3 regions of the Paenibacillus sp. JMULE4 genome follow, and region 3 is predicted to be linked to each of the others. Evidence: riboswitches for the same ligand, from Rfam matches in the RefSeq annotation. Region 3 holds a riboswitch; each other region holds the start of a gene.
What was found. Region 3 has a riboswitch for cyclic di-AMP ahead of EXW96_RS03420 (amino acid permease). Riboswitches for the same ligand answer to the same signal wherever they lie in the genome.
Positions count from the first base shown of each region.

Region 1: another riboswitch for cyclic di-AMP. It lies ahead of EXW96_RS05405 (TrkH family potassium uptake protein); the one in region 3 lies ahead of EXW96_RS03420 (amino acid permease).
Region 2: another riboswitch for cyclic di-AMP. It lies ahead of EXW96_RS11080 (CAP domain-containing protein); the one in region 3 lies ahead of EXW96_RS03420 (amino acid permease).

Region 1 is NZ_SGWF01000011.1:21,516-26,846, reverse strand. Features, by position in the region: gene EXW96_RS05415 (TrkH family potassium uptake protein) at 1-445, opposite strand, end outside; gene EXW96_RS05410 (potassium channel family protein) at 519-1,181, opposite strand; gene EXW96_RS05405 (TrkH family potassium uptake protein) at 1,195-2,547, opposite strand; cyclic di-AMP (ydaO/yuaA leader) riboswitch at 2,612-2,750, opposite strand; gene EXW96_RS27295 (hypothetical protein) at 2,979-3,353, shown strand; gene EXW96_RS28265 (CPBP family intramembrane glutamic endopeptidase) at 3,305-4,660, shown strand; gene uvrC (excinuclease ABC subunit UvrC) at 4,572-5,331, opposite strand, start outside.
Region 2 is NZ_SGWF01000012.1:299,715-305,045, reverse strand. Features, by position in the region: gene EXW96_RS11085 (ATP-dependent DNA helicase) at 1-1,698, shown strand, start outside; cyclic di-AMP (ydaO/yuaA leader) riboswitch at 1,778-1,913, shown strand; gene EXW96_RS11080 (CAP domain-containing protein) at 1,919-2,650, shown strand; partial or broken gene EXW96_RS11075 (sulfatase) at 2,732-3,445, shown strand; gene EXW96_RS11070 (formylglycine-generating enzyme family protein) at 3,477-4,433, shown strand; gene EXW96_RS28060 (hypothetical protein) at 4,642-4,776, shown strand; gene EXW96_RS11065 (alpha/beta fold hydrolase) at 5,020-5,331, shown strand, end outside.
Region 3 is NZ_SGWF01000010.1:245,068-250,398, reverse strand. Features, by position in the region: gene EXW96_RS03430 (ABC transporter substrate-binding protein) at 1-182, opposite strand, end outside; gene EXW96_RS03425 (DUF445 domain-containing protein) at 372-1,610, opposite strand; partial or broken gene EXW96_RS03420 (amino acid permease) at 1,628-2,023, opposite strand; cyclic di-AMP (ydaO/yuaA leader) riboswitch at 2,176-2,343, opposite strand; gene EXW96_RS03415 (cysteine hydrolase family protein) at 2,657-3,415, shown strand; gene EXW96_RS03410 (glycosyltransferase family 4 protein) at 3,536-4,690, shown strand; gene EXW96_RS03405 (stalk domain-containing protein) at 4,822-5,331, opposite strand, start outside.

The sequences.
Region 1 (5,331 bases), on a different contig from region 3:
GTTCCATCTCGAACGACCAACGGACCGAAAAAATCACCGCCGCTGCAAACTCAATCGTTAAAGAATATAAAAGAACCTTGCGTATTAACCGGACGATCCCTTCCATGCTGCCCTGATTCATTGCCGTCTGCAGCACCAGACGTTCTTTGAGCGAAATCTTCCGCTTGAACACAAGAGCGATCAAAGCGGCCATCGTCATGAAGCCGAGTCCGCCAATCTGAATCAGCAGGATAAGGACAAGCTGCCCGAACGCGGAAAAATACGTGCCTGTATCCACCAGCACGAGTCCCGTTACGCATGTCGCTGAAGTAGCTGTAAATAAAGCGTCCAGGAAGGGCATGGACTCCCCGCTGACCGTTGCAATCGGCAGTGAAAGCAAGACTGCGCCAATCATAATAATCAAAGTGAAGCCATATACCAAAATTTGCGGCGGTGACAGCCTCATAATCAATCCAGGTTTCAAGCCTTGGCACGTCCTTTCCGTCTCCCGGGAGCATCAAATCTGCTCCGTCCGCCTGCTAGCGGATGACTTCATTCTCGAATGTTTCGATCTGTTCGTTTGTTCCAATCACGACCATAACGTCGCGCTCTTCGAAAGTATCTTCCGCTGTAGGCGCAATGATGACACCGTTCTTTCTATTGATCGCCACGACACTGCATCCGTAACGCGCCCTGGGATCAAGCTCCTTCAGCGTCCGCCCGGCAAGCCTTTTGGGTACGGCCAGCTCCGCAATGGTGTAGTCATTGGACAGTTCAATATAATCAAGCAAATTGGGAGAAACGAGTTGATGCGCTACGCGTATCCCCATATCCCGTTCGGGATAAATGACCCGGTCAACCCCGATTTTGTTCAGCACTTTGCCGTGAAGCTCGGACAGCGCTTTGGCTACGACCGTTTTGACCCCAATGTCCTTTAATAGAATCGCAGTAAGAATGCTCGCTTGAATATCGTTGCCGATCGCCACCACCACGCAATCGAAATTCCGGATGCCCAGCGATCGGATCACCTCTTCTTCCGTCGAGTCCGCTACCACCACGTGCGTCAGCTTGTCGCTCATCTCCTCCACCGCTTCTTCGTCCACATCGATGCCAAGCACCTCATAGCCCAGTTTCAGAAGCTCCTCGGCAAGACTTGAACCGAATCGTCCTAATCCAATGACTGCGTATTGAGTGTTTTTCATCCATTCGTTTCCCCTAACCAATCGTAATTTTGCCTTCCGGATATCTGTACAATTCCTTCTCCGCCTTCGGACCCAGTGCATAAGCCAATGTCAGCGGACCCAGACGTCCGGTAAACATAGTAAACGCGATAAGGATCTTGCCGAGATCCGACAAATCCGGTGTTAACCCCATCGACAAGCCAACCGTGCCAAAGGCCGATGTCACTTCAAACAAAATCATCAGGAACGCATGATCCTCCGTTGTAGAAAGAATCATCGTGATCGTGACGACCAGCGCCAAAGCGACCATCGTAATCGTAACGGCCTTCAGAATCCTTTCTTTGCCTAACCGGTGACGGAAGAGTACAATGTCTTCCTTCCCGCGGACCATCGCGATCATCGCGCCGACCAGCGTGGTAAAGGTCGTCGTTTTGATCCCTCCGCCTGTAGAGCCGGGAGAAGCACCGATGAACATCAGAATGATGATAAAAAACTGCGTCGCCTGCCTAAGCCCGGCAATATCAAGCGTATTGGCTCCAGCTGTCCGCGGTGTAACGGATTGAAACAGTGAGGCAAGTATTTTGCCGGACCAGTCGAGCGGTCCAAGCGTTCTGGAATTCGTAAATTCGAAGATAAATATAATCAACGCCCCGATTCCGATCAAAAAACCGGTAGCGCTTAGCACCACTTTGGTATGAAGCGTCAGCTTTTGGTTCCTTCTATAATCCATGAGGTCCGACAGAACGACGAAACCGATTCCACCCAAAATGATGAGTCCCATCGAAACCGCGTTGATCACCGGATCAGCTGCATAAGCCGTCAAGCTGCTGAATTTTCCCGTTACCGGCCCGAAAATATCGAAACCGGCATTGTTGAAGAAGGAGACGGCATGAAAAATACCATAATAAGCCGCTTTACCGGGACCCAAATCAACCGACCATCGAACAGCGAAAATAACGGCAGCCGTAAACTCAATCGTGAGCGAATAAATCATCACCTTACGGATTAACCGCACAATGCCTTCAAGACTGTTCTGGTTCAGTGCTTCTTGCAAAATAAGCTTTTCTTTAAGTGAGATGCGCTTTTTCAGGGCAAATGCGAATAAGGTAGCCATGGTCATAAACCCGAGCCCGCCGACCTGGATCAATAGCATGATAACCATCTGGCCGAACAGGGTAAAATAAGTGCCCGTATCCACAACGACAAGTCCGGTTACACAGGCTGCCGATGTCGCCGTGAATAAAGCATCCAGGAAACGCATCGGTACACCGCTGGCCGAGGCCGCGGGAAGCGACAACAGCATGGAGCCGATCAAGATCATAACAGCAAAACCGATGACCAAAATTTGCGGAGGCGTGAGCTCGACTTTCCTGGCAATGGTTTTCATGAATGCACCCCTATTTGACGTTTCAGGCAACAAAAAAGACACTGGAAACCCAATGTCAATTTAAGGTTCCTGTAATTCAAGCCTACGAGGTTAGCTGTCGGATTCGGATGTACAGGCACCCTATCAGCGGATTGTATCCGCTGAATTCACCCCTAAACTCATGGTTCCCCCGTTTTCCTTTAGAAATTCGGCTCGCTGTTCAATTGATATGAATTATAATCCTCTTTTCATTGAAGTACAAAGCCTTGTTTCACCTGAATGCACCGGATTTCGCAAAATTACGACATATGTAAGCGTTTTTATAGGTGTGGCGCTTCGCTTTGCTGAATATTGCCTCGCGTAGCTCTTGTTATCATTGGATTTGCTTATGGAATGTATGCTACCTTAAAAGAATAGACTGTTATTATCCCATATCTGCTAAGGAGCATTTCATGCCGAAACGACGATTCGAACCTCCACTGCTGCTTCTGGCCGTCCTTGGCCTGATGCTGTACCTGGGCGTTACGTTTGCCTCCGCCTATTTGGACAAGACTCGCCTCCCTAAAGACGATGCCGAAGACCTTCCCGTCGTTACAAAGCAGCAAGCGGCGAATGCTGCGATGAGCTTTGTCCGCAACCGCTTTGCGATAGGACCAGGCGCACAAGCCCATACCTTGTACCAATCTTACCCGGTAAGAAACGGCTATTTGCTAAAGGAGCAGCTATACGATCAATACAAGAAAAATATGAAGGACGATTTCCCCTCGAATATTTTGAGGTGGAGATTAACGACATCGAAAAGGGCGCAACGTACTATGTGGCGGTGAATTATAAAACCTTGGCCATATTCGGATTCTCGATGAGCCGGACCGCAACCGCCAGAAGCGAATCCGTAAGCTCTCCGGATGCCGGCCTCCTGAAGACGGCGAATACCGCCATTCGGGAGATGGGCTATGACCCCGCGGAATTTGCATTGACGGGCGAATCCGGGCGGGCCGGGAACGGAAGTCTCATCTTCCGTAGCAAGACGGAGCGAATAGGCGAAGCCCCGCTGGAGCTTCACCTGAAAGTGTCCGGCAGCCGGGTCACTGCGTTTGAGCCGGTATTTACGGTTCCGGATGCGTTCATGGCCTGGCAGGAAGCGCAGGATCGCCGTTCCGCTTTAATGACGCGGATCAGTATCGGAATCTCGCTTGTGATGACACTCGCGGCGCTGATCCTTGTTGTGCGGCGGCGGCGTGACATCCGCTATGCGCGCGGTGCGCTGCTCACGTTTTTCTTCGTGGCGATTTATATCGTCAACAATTTTAATATGATCCCTGCTTTCCGAACGATGCACGGAAGCGGACCTTCCTGGCCAGTAGCCCTGTTTTACTTATGGTTCACCAATATTGTTGTCGGACTGATGGCCCTTTCGACGTATTTGGCCTTGAGTGCGGGGCGGCGGCTCTGGCTCGACCGCGGATGGAATCCCTGGCCGGTTTGGCGGGACTCTGTATTCGGAGGCGAGGTATGGAAAGCGGCGGTACGAGGTTATTTCATTTGCTTGTTCATTTTGGGCCTGCAGCAAACCATGTTTTTTATCGGTACCGAAGTGTTCGGCGTATGGACGGTCAGCGACCCGGCCGACTCCGTATACAACATGACCTATCCCGGTATATTTCCGTTGATGGCCTGGGTGGCCTCCATCTCCGAAGAGGCGGTGTACCGGCTGTTGGGCATCGCCCTCATGCTGAAGCTGACACGCAGCCGTTTCCTGGCCGTACTGCTGCCGAGCGTCATCTGGGCGATGAGCCATACCCAATACCCTATTTACCCGGTGTACACCCGATTGGTCGAGGTGACGGTCATCGGATTGATATTCGGTTATGTATTCTTGAAATATGGCTTGCTTACCGCTCTGTTCACCCATGCGTCCATGAACAGCATCCTGATGGGGCTCTCGATCATGTTCGTCGGAGAGCCCGAACAGGTCGCTATCGGCGCGGCTTATTTGGCGGCGCCATTGGCTATCGGCCGGGTGCTGTCTCTGCTGCACGCCGGATTCAATCGACGGCCCCCGTCGTTTCCCCCGCTGAATCCTTCGCCGGATCCGAATCCGCACCCTGGCTCCGGCCATTTAACGCCGTTATGATTTGCTCCGCCAGCTTTGGACCGATACCAAGAGGCTTAAAGTCTTCAGGCTTGGCCTCTTTTATTTTTTTCAGGGAACCGAAATGCCTCAGCAGCGCTTTCCGCCGTTTCTCCCCAACGCCGGGTACGGCATCCAGCTGGGAGACGACCATCGACTTGGCCCTCGTTTCCCTGTGGAAGGTGATCGCGAACCGGTGCACTTCGTCCTGGATGCGCTGAAGCAAATAAAATTCCTGGCTGTCGCGCGGCAGGGGCACAACCTCGGCCGGATCGCCCATAAGCAGCTGCGCGGTTTTGTGCTTGGCGTCTTTTACCAAACCGCAAACGGGTATAAAGAGTCCGAGCTCGTTCTCAAGCACGTCCACCGCAGCAGCGATATGCCCCTTTCCGCCGTCAATGACAACGAGATCCGGCAGCGGCAGACCTTCCTTAAGCACCCGTTCATAGCGGCGCCTTACTACCTCGCGCATCGTTTCATAGTCGTCCGGTCCCTTTACCGTGCGTATTTTGTACTTGCGGTATTCCTTACGGTCCGGCTTGCCGTCCGTAAATACAACCATCGCCGATACGGGGTCCGAGCCTTGAATGTTGGAGTTATCGAACGCCTCGATGCGCCGTACGACGCCCGTGCCCAAATAGCGGCCTAGGTTCTCCACTGCCTTGACCGTACGC
Region 2 (5,331 bases), on a different contig from region 3:
GCTGTGATCGCCTGTGCGGACGAGTCTTTAATTGAACAACTGGTCAAGCCGGAAGGGGATATCGTAAAGCTGGCGAAGCACCTGAGCCTGGCCGTTGACGCCAGGCTGGGGAAGTCTGCGGACCAGTATCTTTGTCTGGTCAAGCTGGACAAAGCGAGATTCAGGGACGAGGATGCGGAAATGTTCGAGCAATTATACGAAGAGCTGCCCGGGTTTGTTCATTCTCATGAAACCCTGCAATCGTTTTATGCTTACGGCGACCGGAAGCAATATCCGAATTTGAATGACGAGCAATGGAGCAAGATCAATTGGGATGCTTTCCAGGATTGCTTCGTATGCGACAAAAGGCACCGCTGCGGGCAAACGCTCTCCCGCGAGCATTACCGCCGATCTGCCGATTTGATCATTTGTTCGCACGATTTTTACATGGAGCATGTGTGGACGTATGAGAGCAGGAAGCGGGAAGGGCAGCTGCCGCTGCTGCCGGATCACTGTGCGGTCGTATTTGATGAAGGGCATTTGCTGGAATCTGCCGCGCAGAAGGCGCTGACCTATAAATTAAAGCATGACGTGTTTGAAGAACTGATTACCCGGCTGCTGCAGGGGGAAATACGCGAATCATTGGCTGTGCTCATTGACGAGGCGATTGCGCAAAGCGAGACGATGTTTGACTGGTTAAGGCGCCGGAGCAGAGAGATTCCCGGTTCGGACCGGAAGGAGCTTCTGCTCGACGATCGGCTGCTTCAGGAAATACACCGGTTCCGGACGGTGCTTGCAGCGATTGAAGAAGAGCTCGTGTTTGAAAGCGGTCTTCACACCTTGAATGAATATCAGCTCCGCATTGTCGAAGAGCATCTTGAAATGATGCAGAAAGCATTGAGTCTTTTCCAGCGATCGGAGTCATTGGTATGCTGGTTGACGGAAAGCGGGAGCGGAGCGGCTTTGGTGATCATGCCGAGAACCGTCAAGGAAGTGCTTCGGGAGCGGGTGTTTGGCTCGAGCATGCCTATCGTTTTTTCATCGGCCACATTATCCGTGGAGGGCTCCTTCCGTTATGTAGCGGAAAGTCTCGGGATCGAGCAATATTTGTCCTTTTCCGTTGACTCTCCATATGAATACGAACGGCAAATGGAAGCGATCGCGCCTCTTTGGTCTGCCGGCGGGACATTTTCGGAGAAAATGGAGGCCGCTGTCTCGCTGCTCGAACGAACGGAAGGAAGAGCGCTGCTGTTGTTTCCGGCGAAAGCCGAACTGCAGCGGTTTAAACGGGAGATTGCGTCGTATCCCGAACTCTTCGGGAAAATGCGCTTCTTGTTTGAAGGCGATCAGGAAATCAGCCATCTTATCGCTTCTTTTCAGCATGACGAAACGAGTGTTCTATGCGCCGTCAGCTTGTGGGAGGGACTCGACGTACCGGGGCCGTCCTTGTCCAATGTCATCATATGGTCGCTGCCTTTTCCGCCTCAAGATCCGGTCTTTATGGCCAAACGCAGCGCGGCGGAGTCTCCTTTTGAAGAGGTCGATCTGCCTTATATGCTGCTGAGGCTCCGGCAAGGGATGGGACGATTGATTCGCTCCCGTGAGGATCGGGGGATCGTGGCCATTCTATGTGCAGAGCTGCACAGGCAGCCCATGCTGCGGGCCCGCGTTGAAGCTGTGCTGCCGCCGGGGGTTTCTCTCAAAAATTCGCTAGCTTAGGGGACAGTTGGTAAACTTTGTGTCATGAAATCTCATTGTATCCGTGTTACAATGGTTTCCGTTCCTGTTTAGGAATGCGACATCAAAAAGGCCGAAGCTTAATTTGTAAGCGCGGGGGAACCCATATCCTTGGGGTGAAGCCACTATGGTGGCCGGGTGGTTGCTCTTTGACCCGAATCCGTCAGCTAACCTCGCAGGCCGTAAAAAGGAGAGGAATGCAGTGAAAGGTTTTAAGAAGTTGGTTTTGACAGGTGTTTTGGCACTTGGCCCGATCATTGGCGCCGGCGCGGTTTCAGCTGCTCCGTCGCACACGGTATCAAGCAACGATACCCTGTGGGCGATCTCCCAGAAATACGGTATCAGCCTGAAATCGCTTATTACGGTGAATCCGCAATTGTTTAACCCAAATCTAATATGGCCAGGAATTGTGCTTAATATTCCAGGTAAGTCAACGGGTATAGGTTCGGGTTACGGTTCAGGTTACGGTACAGGTTCAGGTTACGGTACAGGTTCAGGTAAAGGCTCGGGTTACGGTTCGGGTAACGGATCGCAGCAGGGAACAGGAACAGACAGCACGACACAGTCTTCTTATGCCAGCCAAGTGGTAAATTTGGTGAACCAGGAACGTGCCAAAGCCGGTTTAAGCCCGCTTGCCAGCGACAGTGCATTGACGAAGGTGGCTTTAGACAAGGCAAAGGACATGTATGAAAAAGGTTATTTTGACCATAATTCTCCTACCTATGGGTCTCCTTTTGATATGATGCGCTCTTATGGCATCCGTTATACCTACGCGGGTGAAAATATTGCCAAAGGGCAAAGAACACCGCAAGAGGTAATGGATTCATGGATGAACAGTCCGGGACACCGTCAAAACATTATGAGCCCGAACTTCAACAAAATCGGAGTGGCTTATTATAATGGCGTGTGGGTACAGATGTTTATCAAAAATTAATTCGGACTAAAAGAACAGACTGCTGAGAATGTCTCAGCAGTCCTTTTGTTTGCCATGATATTTTAATGCGACATAGCTTCTGCCGGATTAAAGACGGTATTGGTCAGTCCTTTTGCGGAACGGCATTCGTCCTGGACGTTTTATGCAGGCTTCAATGAAATCCATAATACCGGCAAATGCGGAATGGAATCGGCCGAGGAAGTGACGCCTGCCGTACTGAATTGGATTGAGCACAATGCCCGGAAGGACAACTGGTTTCTTTATGTGAACTATTGGGACCCTCATACGCCGTACCGGGCGCCGGAAGATTTCGGCAATCCGTTTGCCGGCGATCCTCTGCCGGCGTGGATTGCAGCCTCCCTGCTGAAGGGTCAGGAGGCGGGACGCGACTATCTGGTCGTTTCGCAATGTGCGCACGTCTGCCAAAGAAGCGTTCGTTTCGGGTCATGGCTCTATGTCCGAACGTATCATGACGGGTACCATTTATTCGATCAAGAGATGCTATTCGATCTCGACAGCGATCCTTATGAGCAAACGAATCTGGCTGCGGAGCATCGCCAAGTTTGCCGAGATGCGGTATATTATTTAAATGAGTGGCATGACCACATGATGGAGACGATGCCTTTCGATACAGATCTGCTCTGGACGGTGATGAAAGAGGGAGGACCTTATCATGCCAAAGGATTTTTGCCGAAGTATGCGCAGTGGTTGGAACAGACAGGACGCGGTCATGCGATTACAGAGCTAAAACGGAGACATCCTGCGGAATTCGGTCATGGCCGTCCGAAGGGATAAGACCTCCGTTGAACGGTGGAGGAGGATTGAAATGAATGGAAAAAAACCGTGCTGCTGCACGGCCGGCAGAGAGGTTTCGGGCCAGCCGGATTCTCATTCTTTGCCCTTGCAGGGCAAACGCTCGGCCAAAGATCCTAAAGAAGGCATGATTTATTTGCCCGGCGGTGAATTTTTAATGGGAACCGCGGATCAGGAAGGGTTTGCCCAAGATGGCGAAGGCCCCGTTCGTTCGGTTAGACTGGATTCTTTTTATATCGATCCTTACGCGGTGAGCAATGCAGAATTTAAAGCATTTGTCGATGCTACCGGTTATCGCACGGAAGCGGAGGTTTTTGGCTGGTCCTTTGTGTTTCATTTGTTCGTTTCCGCCGAAACGGCGAAAGGTGTGACGCAAGCGGTTCAGCAGACCCCCTGGTGGTGGGTTGTGAACGGCGCATGCTGGAAGCATCCGGAAGGTCCGGATTCTCACATTGATGACCGCATGGACCATCCGGTGATCCATGTTTCCTGGAATGATGCGAATGCCTACTGCCAATGGGCCGGCAAACGGCTGCCGACCGAAGCGGAATGGGAGTACGCGGCAAGAGGAGGTCTTGTGCAAAAACGTTATCCGTGGGGAGATGTCCTCAAACCGGATGGGGAGCATCGCTGCAATATTTGGCAGGGCAAGTTTCCGGATAAAAACAACTGCAGCGACGGGTATGCGGGAACCGCGCCTGTCCATGCGTTTAAACCCAACGGTTACGGATTATATAATGTTTCCGGGAACGTATGGGAATGGTGCTCGGATTGGTTTGCTGCGAATCATACGGCAGACCCGCTTGTTAACCCGCTTGGTCCGGCGACGGGTCAGGAAAAAGTGCTGCGCGGAGGTTCCTATTTGTGCCACAAATCGTATTGTAACCGGTACAGAGTCGCTGCGCGCAGTAAAAATACACCGGATAGTTCCACGGGCAATATCGGTTTTCGCTGTGCTGCCGATGCCTGATAGGGAACAAAGAACGAACCAGGCTGTCGTGGTCTCCCCACGGCAGCCTTTTAAATTACTGTTGATGATCATTAGAGGATATGATAGATTTTAGTGGACGTGGAAATGAATGGTAGGGGGAAATGGATGATGAAGCACCCGAATTGTGGTTCAGCGGCTACGAAAGCGAGCACGATAACGGACTGAACAAATTTATGTTCCGTACACCTTGAACGAATACGTGTTTGAAAAGAACGGAAAGATTTATACCGTGACGATCCGGATTAACGACGCCGTCAAGACCGATGCGCAGTGGAAACGGCTGACGGAGGCGTTCGGCTCGATGCAGTTTTTCAAAAAATGAAAGCCATTCTTGTGAAAAAGAGCCATTGCGGCTCTTTTTCGGCGTTTACGGGGAAACGTAAAGCACGGGATTCTTTCGTATACCTGACATAAGCCAAGTTTGTCTGCGCATATACAATACGGAATGCTTTGTCTTTCAAGCGTTTCAAAGTTGCACGGATGCCATGCGAGGCTTGATAACAAATATCGGAGAGTGTTATGATTAATTTATTTGAGACATTGAGACATAAGGATGCTGATGGAGTTGACTAAAGTAAACATAAATGGGCTTGACATCCATTATTCCGTTGTCGGCACAGGGCATGAGGTGGTGATGCTGCACGGTTGGGGAACCAATCTGCAAACCTTTCATGCGATTCAGCAGCATTTATCCCGGCATTTTAAAGTGTATGCATTCGATTTTCCCGGCTTCGGAGAAAGCGATACTCCTCCCGAGCCGTGGGGGGTTACTGAATATACGAATCTGCTCGCTTCATTCATACAGTCGATGGGGATCGATAATCCGATACTGATCGGCCATTCCTTCGGCGGAAGGGTCTCAATTCGATATGCTGCT
Region 3 (5,331 bases):
AACTTAAGCATGCCCATGTTCAAAGAAACCGGTTCGGCTTTAGCCGGCTCTGGTTTGGCCGGTTCTGTCGAGGTTCCCTGGACTTCCTCCCTGTTCCCGCAACCGAAAAACATTGTCACTAGAAGCAAGAGAACAGCAACTGCCGATATGGACCCTTTTTTCACATGATAAACCTTACCCATACCACCACCCCCTAATGAAAGCGCTTTAATAAATTTACTGTAGCTTATGCTTGGGATCCATTCAATCGTTATTAACGATAGCGGTTATTGCTAACATCGATAAAAGGTGACAAAAAAAGCGCGGCGTATCGGACCATAGTTGCGCATCAGGAGTCTGACTCGTTCAATACGCCTGCCGCCGAAGATATTCTATAACTGGATCAGCGAAAGTACGATGCCAACCGCAAAACCGCACAGCGCTCCGTTCACCCGAATCCACTGCAGGTCCTTTCCGACTTTGTGTTCCAGCATGCGTACCAAGGCTACATCATCCATTTGATCCAAATTTTCTTTCACGAGTTGACCGATGCGATAATGATTCGCTTCCACCCATTCAATCAAGTAAGCTAACAAGCGATTTTCCCAAACGGCCATCGAATCCTGTTCGGGATTGAAATTGCGCACGATCCAGCGGTAAGCAGTAATTACCGCCCTGCTGCCCTTCAAACGGTCTTCCTCCAGCTTGTCCAGCCATTGATTGCGGATTTCACTCAAACGCTCATGCAGGAAGACAGCGCCGCGAGCTCCTTCCAATTGGTTTACGATCCATTCCTTCATATTCGCTACAAGCAACTCGTTATCCGCTAGTTGAGACAGTTGGATGCGGATTTCCTGAACAAGGGTCTTCCGGAAAGCATTATCTGTATGTTGGAGACCCCGAATTCCTGAAAGCATCAAGTTTTGGAGGAAGCTGCCAAGCTTTTCTTCATCCATGAAGCCGACAAATGCCTGTAAAGCAAACCCCGTTAAGCCCCCCGCTTTTACTTCGGAGAGCTTTTCGCTTGCGAACTTTCCCAACATCATCCCGGTATCCGGACGTTTCGCCCAGTCGGATGCTTTATGCAGGACGTAATTCAACGCCTTTTCGTCGAATCTGTTCTCGATCACCTTCGTCAGGATGGCATCGGCTGCAGATCCCACATCCGCTCTTCGGATCGCAGCGGCTATTTCCGACTGAAGATAAGGAATCGCTTTCTCGAGCGGCAACCGGTAAACCCATCGGATCAACAGATCCAATAGGCCTACCCGTACCTTCCGTTTGCCAAGCAGCTTAGCCAGAGAGGATGAAGCGAGCTGCAAAAGCTGGAGCTGCCGGAGTTTGTTTTCGATGCTTTGTTTGTTGAGCAGCTCATTTTCCAACGCCAAAATCAAGGATTGGATAATTTTGTCCCTATTCTTAAGGAGTAAGGATGTATGCGGCACCGGTATGCCGAAAGGATGACGGAAAAGAGCGGTCACGGCAAACCAATCCGCAATGCCGCCGACCAAACCGGCTTCAAAGCCGCCTTTCAACAGAGCAACCAAAGGAGTCTCCTGAAGAAATAAAGTGATTAAAAAGCCGCCGGTCATAAAGGCCAATGACAGTCCGGCCAAATATCTTGAGTTCATCTGCGGCCTCCTTCCGGTTATTTATGGAGATGGTAAGGCACTGTAGCGATCACGACGTCTTTATGATTGAATAAGTAAGCCCTTAACAGTAACCCGGTCTGATTATGGAGGAAATAATGCCACCAATGCCTGGTAATGAATTGCGGAATTAATATGGTAATATGATCCGTTTCCCATTTCTTCTCCATCCGTGCGATATCCTCATCGTCAAATCCGACATATACGGCGACAACATGATTGGTTAGAGACTTGGCATAGCTGAGCGAATTCATAACCACCCGGGTAATGCCGGCTACGGGAACGACGATCGTGCTGCCTTTTATCACTGGTTTTTCCTCATCCATGTCGATTCGCAGTTCGTCCGATATGTTCAGGTAGTTATTAAGGAGTTTTGTAAACAAGATCATCACAACAAAAAAACCCTTAAATCTCCAGGAAGAAACTTTACTTATGGTTTCCAAATGTGTTGTTAATCAATCATCCTCCAACCTATCCCGTTTTTAGACAACAAAAAAACACAGAGGCTTGAGCTCTGTGTTTGCCTATCAGCAGACAGCACGTTCAACTCCTCTCTCATACAACGCTTACGAGGTTAGCTGTCGGATTCGGGCTATGAGAGCAGCCCTACGTGCGGAATAAACATGTTCCTGCACGATTCACCCCATGGACATCCAAATATATGTCCTTATTGGTTCCCCCGTTTTCCTGTTTGGAAATTCAGCAAGGTGATATGTTCAATGGTTGAATCTTACACCTTACAGGACAACATTGCAAAGCAAGAAATCGGATAAAACCTTTGCTAGATATAAATTGCTTTGTAAATGAGACGCTTTTATAGATCGCTTTCTTTGTTTTACTTCAAATCTCATGGATTTTCTTTATATTTCAGGATTTTTGCGTTTGCGGGCTGTTGCGGATGCTTGAAAACCAATGGATTGGAGTTGTTTTCCCATTCCTTTTTGTTCCCAGCTGAATTTGAATAAGCCATGGAATAAAGCACATAATAGGGTGCGTATACCAAGTATACCCATGAAAGGGGAATCCTCATGAGAAAAATACTGCAGTGTTCCTTTGTGTTTTCGTTTCTTGTCTTTGTTGATCTTTATGGTGTTGCAGCAGCACAAACCGCACCATTTTCATCGCCGGGAATGCAGGTGGATCAAAGCCATACCGCTTTGGTGATCACAGATCCGCAAAATGACTTTTTAAGCCCGAAAGGTGCAGCATGGAATTTAGTGAAAGACAGCGTTGCTGAAAATCACACGATTGAGAACATTGAATTATTATTAAAAACAGCAAAAAAGAATAAGTTTAAAGTATTTGTGTCCCCTCATTACTATTATCCCTATGACCAAAAATGGTTATTTGGGGGTGCTATGGAACATGTGATGCACGATATCAAAATGTATCAGCGAAAAGGTCCATTATCGCTTGAAGGCTTTCAAGGTTCGGGTGCCGACTTTCTGGATAAATATAAGCCTTATCTAGAAGATGGACAAACCATTATCACCAGTCCGCATAAAATTTTCGGACCCGAAGCCAACGACTTGGTTTTGCAGCTGCGAAAACAGGGAATAACCCGCGTCATTCTTGCAGGTATGTCCGGAAATCTGTGCATTGAATCTCATATGCGCGAACTCATTGAACAAGGATTTGAAGTGGCCGTGGTTCACGATGCCACAGCTTCCGCAAAAATAAACGGCTTGGATGGGGATAAGGCTGCAAAAACCAATTTTCGCATGATTGCCAACGCTTCATGGTCAACCAGGGAGACTATAGAGAAAATGAAATCCATTCAAAGATAAGCCTCCAGTTTGGAGGCTGCCATATCCCGCAGCTAATTTAACTCCGAATTAATATTCCTCTGACAATGGATTGATAAATATGAGGTATTTTAAACCTATATCCAATTGTTGAGGAGGGGTATGATGCGAATTGCTTTATTCTCCGACACCTTTTGGCCCCAAATGAACGGGGTTGCATTGACGTTAAAAAGACTGGTCGAACATCTGGAAAAACGAAATATTTCACTCCGGATTTTTGTGCCCAAATGCACGGAGGAGGATTTTTTCACAAGCAATATCCTGTCTTTTAGCAGCCTCCCCTTCATCCTCTATCCGGAATGCCGGATTGCGCTTCCCAATTATTTCACGATCCACAGCCAGCTCCAGCAATTTCAACCCGACCTGATCCATATCGCCACGCCCTTTAATATAGGGCTTTGCGGACTTTATTATGGGAGAAAATATGCTATTCCTCACGTTGCCTCTTACCATACGCACTTTGACCGCTATCTGAATTATTATCACCTGCAATTCGCCTCTTCCCTGTTATGGCGCTATATCCGCTGGTTCCACCAATCGTGTCTGGCCACCTTTGTTCCGTCCGTTGAAACGGCCGAAAAATTGGAAGAACATGGAATTCGAGACGTGGCCTTATGGAAGCGCGGAGTGGACTGCCGTCTTTTCAACCCCGATAAAAAAACCGGATTGATCCGCGAAAAATATAAGATCGACGAACGTTATATTTTCCTATATGTTGGCCGTTTGGCACCTGAGAAGGATTTGGACATTTTGCTTGAAACGATGAAGAAATTACCCGCTTATGTTAGCGGCAATGTCCGCTGGCTGTTGGTCGGCGACGGCCCGCTGTTGAAAGATTTGAAAGCGGAAGCCCCATCGAATGTTACTTTTACCGGTTATATGAAAGGAGAGAATCTAGCCGAACTGTATGCGTCGGCCGACTTGTTCGTATTCCCTTCCGGCACCGAAACCTTTGGCAATGTGGTACTGGAATCTATGGCATCAGGCACTCCCGTCATCGGAGCCAAAGCTGGCGGGGTACAGGAAATCATTCAACACGGCAAAACCGGCCTGTTATGTCCTCCCCGTAATTCCGATGCTTTCGCAAATGCGATTACATCTATGCTGGAATATCCGGACCGGTTATGGGATTTTGGCCAGGAAAGCAGGCTTTACGCCCTTTCCCAATCGTGGGAAGCTATTTTTGACGATCTCCTCCTCCGATACATTGAAATCCTGAACGCTGACCCCACAAAACGAAAAACCTTTTCCGCTTGATTATAGGGGAGATAAGAAAACGATATGCGGAAATCTCACGGACCTCCCGCGGTCTGTATATTCGACTAAAAAAGGAGCGCTGACCCGAGGTCGGCACTCCTTTATCACCGTTTAGAGGCGGTACCCTTGTTTTATTTACGATTAAGCGGATAAAAAATGACGTCGATCGGGAATGCCGATCCCGAGGCCGGAGAAAATTCCAGATCCAGCGACGGTTCGGTCCCATTCGTCCTGGCAATGATCGTATATCCCTGATAATCCATCATGACGCCCGACGGCGGGGCTTGAACGATTTTGCCATTCACCAGGAACGGACCTCTAAACACGCCGCCGCGCGGAAGAATCAGCACGGACATTTTCGGCGGAGCATCGATATGGATTTTGTAAACCACCCCGTAGTTGCCCAGATTGAGCGCAGGCTTCTGGCTGAAGAAGTCCGTTCCGGTCACAAATTGATCCGACGTGCCGTCGCCGATCGCGAAGCTCGAAGGCCTCCGGATCGAGGAAGCATCGATGTTCCATTGCACTTCCGAACCGCTGAACGTCCCTCGGACATTCCCTTTATAAGCCAATCTCGGGAATACGCCGATCGTATCGAGCCCATCCTCCTGCTCCATCGCTGCGAAAGAAAAATACACCTC